DNA from 2 places in the Glycomyces sp. NPDC021274 genome. Region 1 is predicted to be linked to the other one. Evidence: riboswitches for the same ligand, from Rfam matches in the RefSeq annotation. Region 1 holds a riboswitch; the other holds the start of a gene.

Region 1 (4,303 bases):
CGGGCTGGAGTCAGCGCCGCCGACGGGCGAGTACGACCATTCGGTGTCACCGGCCTCGGCGTGCCAGTACGACCAGTACTCCTTCGCGGGAGGCGCTGTGGCGCAAGTGCTCTCGGGGAGTTCGTCGATCCGGCAGACCATGCCGCGGATCGAAGCCACTTCGGTGACGGAGAACCCGGCCCGCGCGAGCGCGTCCAACCCGTTCGCTGGATCGGCGGCGCAGCCGGTCGCGGGTGCGGTCGAATCATCGGCCGCGAGCGGACCGAAGTCGACCACGACGGTGACATCGGTGCACCCGGACTGAGCGGAGACGGGCGAGGCCGGGACCGCGATGAAGCAGAGCGCGGTGAAGAGCGTCGCGGCCAGCGCGGCGAGGCGGCGGCTTGTGGCGGTTGCCGCCACCGCGCGCGGGCGGCGCGTTTCGGTGCTAGCGGGTCGCCGCCACCCGGGATCGGGCGTGTCGGCGCGCGACGCCCCCGAAACCAACAGTCCCACGGGGGTACGACATCCCGGCCGGAGCGGCCCGCGCGAGCGGGCTCGCACGGCCCCCGAGGTCGGGTGTGTCCGATTGCGACGCCCCCAAGACCGAGGGTGCCATCCGGGTACGACATCGCCGCGCGCTGCGGCGGCAACGAGCGCGCTGAACATCGCGGCGGGGCCCGCCATGCGAGGCGGGCGTCGCGTCGACACTCGTTGAGCGCGCAGGCAGCGCCCGCCGGACCGGCGGGCGCTGCCTGCGTTTCGTTCGCTTCGGGACACGTGCCGACTATTGCTTGTCGGTGTCGTCGTTCGCAGTCGCTTCGCCGGAGTCGTCCTTGGGCTCGACCGCGCCCTTGTCCGACTCGCCCTTCGGCTCGTCCGCAGGCGCCACCTCCGCAGCCGGGGCTGCATCGGCGTCAGTGGCGTTGCCGCCGCGACGCGACTTCATCGCGAAGCCGATGATCAGCGCGGCCAGCACCACGACGGCGGCACCGATCACCCACGGCAGCCACGAGGTCGAACCCTCGTCGTCACCTTCGGCGTCGACTTCACCAGCGCCTTGGTCACCGGCGTCGGCGCTCTCGCAGCCGGTGCCCGGCACGGCGGCCTCGATGTTCGTGGCGTCCAGGGTCGCGAGGTCCTGGCCCGCCATCGGCACGATCGCCTGCGCGGTCGCCAGCAGGCGCGAAGCCTCACCGAACTCGGGGTCCTCCGGGTCGGTGTACATGATCGCGCCCGGCTGGTCGGCGGTGCAGTCGAACTGCAGCTCGAGGAGGAACGTGACCGCCCGCTCGGCGGCGTCGTCGCGACCAGCGGCCAGGAACGCCTGCGCGGCCATCGCGGTCGAGTTCGCGTTCTCGCCGAAGCCGTTGTCGAACCCGCCGCTCTCGGCCTGCGCGCCCTCAAGCCACGCCACGGCGGCGTCCAGTGAGACCGAAGCGGGCTCGCCGAGCGTCGCCAGTGCGGAAGCGACCAGGCCGGTCGTGTCGGGGTCGGAGACGCAGTCGTCCCCGCCGTCGACGTCCATGAAGTTGAACCCGCCGTCCGGGCACTGGATCGCGGCCAGGCCGGCCGCGGCCTCCGCGCCCGCCGGGGTGTCGGTGCGCGAGAGCCCGAGCACCGCCCAAGCGGTCGACGCGGCGGTGCCGTCGCCGTAGGTGCCGTTCGCGGCCTGCGAGGCCGCGACCTCGGCGGCGAGGCGGATCTCGCCGAAGTTCGTCGGGTCGCCGCCGGCGGTGGCGACGGTGTACATGACCTTCCCGGCCGACCCGGCGTTCAGCGCGGGCTCAGTGGCACCTTCGGGCGTGGGCATCACGTACGGGGTGAGGATGTCGTTGTTGTTGAGCCACTCGAGGGTGGCCTGCACCTGGTCGCCGCCGACACCGGCGGCCTCCAGGGCGATGACGGCCTCAAGCGAGGACGAGACGTCCGTGTTCCAGGAGGTGCCGTCCGACTGGGTGACGAGCCAGGACGCGGCAGCCTGGGCGGGCTGCGCGAACGGGGCTTCCTGGGCCTGCGCCGGTGCGGCGGAGGCGAAGATGGAGATGGGCACGACCGCGGCGGCGGCCAGCAGTCGTGCGGGCAGGTGGCGCAATTGCCTGACCTTTCCTAGAGCGAGTTGGGTCTTCGGGCAGGCGGCGGCGCCGCAAGCGCCTGTAGACCACGACAGGCGTTGACAAATTCAGGTGGCGTCGGCGGGCATTCGGGCTCACGCGGGTGGACCGAGCGTAAAGAAGGGTGCTCAGCAGTTGTCCGAGTTCACGGACCGCGACTACCGTTGCGGGTCAGCGCCGGCCTTTCACCGGACTTCCCCCGCCTGGCGCCTGTTCAGTTTGGGGTCATTCTCGCGGGTGGATTCGCTGGGTGTCAAGCTGACCGGTCGCACAGTGCAGCCGTTCACTCGCGCCACGCGAGTGAACTCTCGCCTTCCGGTTATTGACCCGTAGCACCGGGTGTCGATACGGTGCACAACGTGAGCAGAAATAAGAACGCCGATTTGGACAGAGTCCTTCGCGCTGCGACACGGGTCTTCCTGGAGCGCGGGTTCTCCGCCACCTCCATGTCGGACCTCGTCGCGGCCACCGGCATGAACCGCGCCGGACTCTACGCCGCATTCGGCTCCAAGCATCAGCTTTACATCACGGCACTGGGCCGCTACCGAGAGGACACCGAACCCGAGCTCCGCTCGATCGCCCACCGCGCCCTCGACCGCAAGGGCGACGAGCGGGTGGACGCGCCGCGAGTCGTGGCCGACCTGCTCGACGTCGTCGCCCGCCACTCGAAAGAGGGCGGCTTCGTGGTGCGCGCCGCGGTGGAACTGGCCGACGACCCCGCCACCATGCGCCGCGTCCAGGAGGCCTGGACCGAACTCGAACGCGATCTCGCCGCGATCCTGGCACGGGCGGTCGAGCGCGGCGAGATGGACCCCGAGACCGACCCCGACCGGCTGGCCCGCACCGTCCTCGTGTTCATCCAGGGCGCGCTCGTCCTCGGCCACGCCGACGAGGACGACCACCGCCTCGCCGAAGCCGCGATCGGACTCGTCGGGCTCCTGGCCGCCTACAGGCCCTCGGCGACCGACGAGGAGATCCGCAGCCAGGCCGACGACGACGCCTTGCTCAACGAGTCGTAGCGGATCGGCTCCCCCGAGTCGAGCAGCTTCTCATACGGCGCCAGCAGGACCGCCCTCGTGCGGGCCGCGAAATGCCGCTGCACCGCAGGCAGGTCCACGTCCTTGCGGTGGGCGGGCATCGACACCACCGACACCGCCCCGCGCACCAGGTCCCGGCGGCCCGTCTGCTCCAAGTGGTCGAGCATCCGCGCCGCGGTCTCCGCCGAATCGTTGCGGGCCGACATCGTCACCACCAGCTGGTCGGTCGCGTCGATCGCCGCCTGCCAGTTCGCCGCCCGCACATTGTTGCCCGTGTCGACCACGATGAGCTTGTAGAAGCGCGACACCGCCTCACGCAGGTCCCCGAACGCCCGCGAGGTGAGCATCTCCCCGGCCGTCGCCGACTCGTCCGAGGCCAGCACGTCGAACATCGCGCCGCCCTGGGCCCGCACGTACTGCGAGAGGTCGCCGATGCGCCCGGTCGGGCCGCGGAAATGATCGAGGTCCCGCAGCAGGTCGCGCACGGTCCGCACATGGAAGTCCTGCTGGGCGCGCATGCCCAGGGTCCCCTGCGTCTCGTTGTTGTCCCACGCGAGCACGTACCCGCCGCGGTGACGGCCGAAGGTCATGGCGAGCATGAGGACCGCGACGGTCTTGCCCGCGCCGCCCTTCGGGTTCACCACGGTGATCTGCCGCAGGCCCCCGAAATTGCGGCGCACGGTGTCGACCGCGCGCTGGCGGGCGCGTTCGCGCGGGCCGGGCGGGAGGGCGACCATGCCGAGGCTGAAGCGGTGGAGCGCGCCGCGCAGGCCGGTCTCGGCCACGGGCGGGCGCGGGGGCACGACCCGGCGGGACGCGAAGTCGTCGGCGGTCACGCCGAGGCGTTCGAGCGCGCCCGCATGGTCGGGGAACACCGGGATCGGAACATGCACTGGCGAGTTGGACGCCGGCGGTGCGCCGACCTGGTGATCCGAGGGTGACGTCGCGGGCGGGGCGGGCCAGCCGTCTCCGCCGGCGGAGGCCTGCGGGGCCTCGTACTGCGAGGGCGGCGCCTCATAGGACCCCGGGCCCGGCATCGGAGTCGCGGGCGGCGGCGGTGCGCTCGGCACATGGTCGCCACTGCGCGGATTGCGGATCGCATCGGCCACGGCGCGGTTCGGCTGGTTCATGACGTCCTCAGGGGCGCTGTGCTGCTCTTGCACTTCCGAAGAC
Region 2 (4,303 bases), 140 kb from region 1:
GAGTGAGTGCCGCTGCGGTGCTTGGGGCCCAGTCCCGCGGAGGGCTAGGAGAGACTCGCTTCGCAAAGGATCACATAGTGGTCGGGATCGATGTCGCCTGAAGCCAGCAGGTTGGCGGCGAGCTGGCGGCATTGCGCCCGGAACCGGGCGTCGGGATGAGCGGCGGCGCGTTCGGCGGCAAGCCGACAGGTCAATGAGGCATCGACGACCGCGATCGGCCAGCCGTGCGTGCGCACCTGGTCGGCGAACCAGACGTTGAACTTCCTGACCGTCTCCCTGGCTTGGAGGAGGTGCCCGCAGGCACCGGTTTGGACAGGTTGGGCACAACACGGGCGACCGCTCACGGCAGCGGCGGTCAGACCGCTCAGGGCGCGGGCGACCGACCCGTACCGGGCAGGGTCGGTCTCACCTGGAAGTTGGAACGGACGCTCTTGGAACAAGATCGCGAGCTCGAGCGCGTAGGCCACCGGCCGGGCGTCCGCGCGTCGTGACCCGCGACCGCTTCTGCGGATACGAGCGGCTGAGACTGAACGGTGGGTCTCGGTGCGCAGCGTTTCCCAAGAGCCGATGAGCTCCCAGCCCCAGTCGCTCACCGGCTCGCCCATGCGGACGACGGTGCCTAGCCGAGGCGCGTCAACGGGCTCGTGGAGGAATTCACCGTCGAGCGGATCGGGGACCGCAGCGATCCCGATGGTGAAACTGGCGTCGAGGTCGGCCGGGCTGCGGTCGAAACGGTGGTCCAGTACCGCCCACGCCCAGTCGGGGATCTCCGCGCTCTGCATCGTGCGTGCCCTTCTCGCGGCGAGAACACGGCCCGGCGGTGCAACGCCCGGGCCGATTCATGTTGTGCTGCTATTGGTTGCGGCGGTGGACCTGTTGGGCTCCGGTTTGGTCGCGGGGCATGATCGTGATCTGGTCGACGTTGACGTGGGCGGGGCGGGTGGCGACCCAGGTGATGGTTTCGGCGATGTCGTCGGCGGTGAGGGGGGTCATGCCGGCGTAGACGGCGTCGGCGCGTTCCTTGTCGCCTTCGAAGCGCACCAGGCTGAACTCGGTCTCGACCATGCCCGGGTCGATCTCGCAGACGCGGACCGGTTGGCCGAGGAGCTCGAGGCGGAGGACGCGGGTGACGGCCGCTTCGGCGTGCTTGGCCGCGTTGTAGCCACCTCCGCCCGGGTACGGCTGGTGGGCGGCGATCGAGCCGATCACGACGACTTGGCCGTTGCCGGAATCGATCAGCTTCGGCAGAAGCGCCTTGGTGATCCGGATGGTGCCGAGGACGTTCACGTCGTACATCCGCTGCCACAGTTCGAGGTCTGCCGTGGCGATCGATTCGAGGCCGAGGGCCCCGCCTGCGTTGTTCACCAGCAGGTCGCAGCGTTCGACCTGCTCGGCGAAGGACGAGACCGAGGCTTCGTCAGTGACGTCGAGCACGATCGCCCGGCCCCCGCACTCCGCTGCGACCTCGGCGAGCCGGTCGGCCCGTCGGGCGCCCAGGACGACGTCGAACCCGGCCTTGGCGAGGGCTTTCGCGGCGGCGGCCCCGATGCCGCTGCTGGCTCCCGTGACTACTGCTACAGGTCTGGTGCTCATGGGGCCCGAGCCTACCCATTCGGGGCAGGAACCGCGCCACGCTCGTCCCACAGTGCGGCCTCGTTCGGAGCACAAGTCGGTGCGCGGCCGTACCATCGGTTCCGACGCTGGTTCCGGAGCGGTGCACACCGCCCCGGCTAAGAGGGAATCTGGTGCGAATCCAGGGCTGCCCCGCAGCGGTGAGAGGGAACGAAACCCGCCATGAGCACTGGGCCCCATCAGGTCTGGGAAGCGGCGGGGACTAGGAGTACAAGCGCCCTCGAGTCCGAATACCTGCCCGCGTACCGCGCGCGACCGCGCGCGGTCCCGTTGTCGCAAGTTCGAGGGAACTGACACATGAACACAACTGCCAGCGTGCCCGCGAAACCGCAGGCCACCGCACTCGGCTACCCGCGCATCGGACCGAAGCGCGAGCTCAAGCGCGCGCTCGAGGCCTACTGGTCCGGGCGGCTCGACGCCGCCGGGCTCGAGGCCGCCGCCGCCTCCGTCCGCTCCGGGATGCTCGACGACCTCGCCGTGCTCGACACGGTCCCCACCGGGACGTTCTCGCTCTACGACCACGTGCTCGACGCGATCGTGGCGGTGGACGCGCTCGCGCCGCGCCACCGTCGTGAGGGCGAGCTCGCCTCGTACTTCGCGGCCGCGCGGGGTGATGCCGCGGCCGTGCCGCTCGAGATGACCAAATGGTTCGACACGAACTACCACTACCTGGTGCCGGAGATCGGGCCCCAGACCGCGTTCACGGCCAAGCCCGAGAAGGCAGTGGCCGAATTCCTTGAAGCAAAGGGGCGCGGCCTGGACGCCCGCCCGGTGCTGCTCGGCCCGGTCTCGTTCCTGCTGCTCGCCAAGCCGAGCGAGGACGCGCCCGCCGGTTTCGCGGCGTTCGACCGGCTCGACGACCTCGTCGAGGTGTACGTCGAACTCCTTGCGGCCCTGCGCGACGCGGGGGCCGAGGTCGTCCAGCTCGATGAGCCGGCGCTCTGCGCCGACCGGTCCGAGAGCGAACTCGCGGCCGTCAGCGCCACGTACCAGCGGCTCACCTCCGACACAGCGATCGTCGTCGCGGGAGGCTACGGGCCGTTCGGGGAGGCGCTGCCGGTGCTGCTGGACGCGGGCACGGCAGGTGTCGCGCTGGACCTCGTGTGTGGCCGCAGTGACCTGGAAACTCTTGAGGCACTGGATGTTTCACGTGAAACATATTTGCTCGCGGGAGTCGTCGACGGCCGCAACATCTGGCGCACCGACCTCGCCCAGGCCGGTGCCGACATTGCACGGCTGCAACGCATCAGCGACCGCGTCGGGGTCTCCTCCTCGTCGTCGCTGCTGCACGTCCCGGTCGACCTGGACGCCGAGACCGACCTTCCGGAGGCGCTGACCGAACGTCTCGCGTTCGCACGTCAGAAGCTCCGCGAGATCACCACGCTTGCGGATCCGGCGGGTTCGCGTGCGGCGCGGCCCCAGGCTCCGAATGCCTGGCGCGATGACTCGGTGCGCGCGCGGCTCGCCGCGCTCGAACCCGATGCCGACCGGCGCGTTCCCTACAGCGAACGCCAAGCGGCCCAAGCTGAACGCCTGCCGCTCCCGCTGCTGCCGACCACGACCATAGGCTCGTTCCCGCAGACCGCCGAGCTGCGCAACGCCCGCGCCGCGCACCGCCGCGGCCTGATGATCGACGCCGATTACAAGGCCCGCATGAAGGCCGAGGTCGCCGCCGTCATCGCCGAGCAGGAGAAGCTCGGACTGGACGTGCTCGTCCACGGCGAGCCGGAACGCAACGACATGGTGCAGTACTTCGCGGAGCAGCTCACAGGCTTCGCGACCACCGCCGCGGGCTGGGTCCAGTCCTACGGTTCGCGCTGCGTCCGACCGCCGGTGCTCTACGGGGACGTCACGCGGACGGCCCCGATGACCGTCGAGTGGACCTCGTACGCCCAATCGCTCACCGAGAAGCCCGTCAAGGGCATGCTCACCGGGCCCGTGACCATCCTGGCCTGGTCGTTCGTGCGCGACGACCAGCCGTTGTCCGAGACGGCCGATCAGGTCGCGCTCGCGCTGCGCGACGAGGTGGCCGACCTCGAAGCGGCCGGGACGATGATCATTCAGGTCGACGAGCCCGCGCTGCGCGAGCTCCTGCCCGTGCGCGCGGCTTCCCGTGCGGCGTACCGGGACTGGGCGACGCGCTCGTTCCGGCTCGCCACTGCGGGCGTGCGTCCGGAGACCGCGATCCACACGCATCTCTGCTACTCGGAGTTCGGCGAGGTCATCGACGCGATCGCCGCGCTGGACGCCGATGTGACCTCGATCGAGGCGTCGCGGTCGAAGATGGAGGTCCTCGCCGACCTCGACCGCGCGAACTACCGCAGCGCGGTCGGGCCGGGCGTGTGGGACATCCACTCGCCGCGCGTGCCGGCCGCCGACGACATGGCCGAAGCGCTGCGCCTCGCGGTCGCGGCGCTCGGCCCGGAGCGGGTGTGGGCGAACCCGGACTGCGGCTTGAAGACCCGCCGCTACGAGGAGGTCCGGCCGTCGCTGGAAGGCCTCGTCGCCGCGGCCCGGACGGTGCGCGAGCAGCTCGCGTAAGGCCCTGCCTCGCCCCGGATCCTATAGGATATATCCTGCAGGATTCGGGGCGAGGCGTAGATCCTATAGGATATATAGTGCACGATTCGGGGCAGAGCGCTGCTGTCCGGGACCCCGGCGGCGGGCACGT

What was found. Region 1 has a riboswitch for cobalamin ahead of AB0I03_RS09535 (hypothetical protein). Riboswitches for the same ligand answer to the same signal wherever they lie in the genome.
Region 2: it holds a riboswitch for cobalamin, as region 1 does, so the genes downstream of both, metE (5-methyltetrahydropteroyltriglutamate--homocysteine S-methyltransferase) here and AB0I03_RS09535 (hypothetical protein) in region 1, are expected to answer to the same signal.

Annotation. Positions count from the first base shown of each region.
Region 1 covers NZ_JBFADC010000003.1:422,001-426,303, reverse strand. Annotated here, with positions in the region: gene AB0I03_RS09540 (hypothetical protein) at 1-402, opposite strand, end outside; gene AB0I03_RS09535 (hypothetical protein) at 767-2,074, opposite strand; cobalamin riboswitch at 2,156-2,322, opposite strand; gene AB0I03_RS09530 (TetR/AcrR family transcriptional regulator) at 2,477-3,112, shown strand; partial or broken gene AB0I03_RS09525 (chromosome partitioning protein) at 3,040-3,963, opposite strand.
Region 2 covers NZ_JBFADC010000003.1:564,946-569,248, forward strand. Annotated here, with positions in the region: gene AB0I03_RS10260 (hypothetical protein) at 1-6, shown strand, start outside; gene AB0I03_RS10265 (hypothetical protein) at 45-782, opposite strand; gene AB0I03_RS10270 (SDR family NAD(P)-dependent oxidoreductase) at 853-1,593, opposite strand; cobalamin riboswitch at 1,685-1,889, shown strand; gene metE (5-methyltetrahydropteroyltriglutamate--homocysteine S-methyltransferase) at 1,930-4,173, shown strand.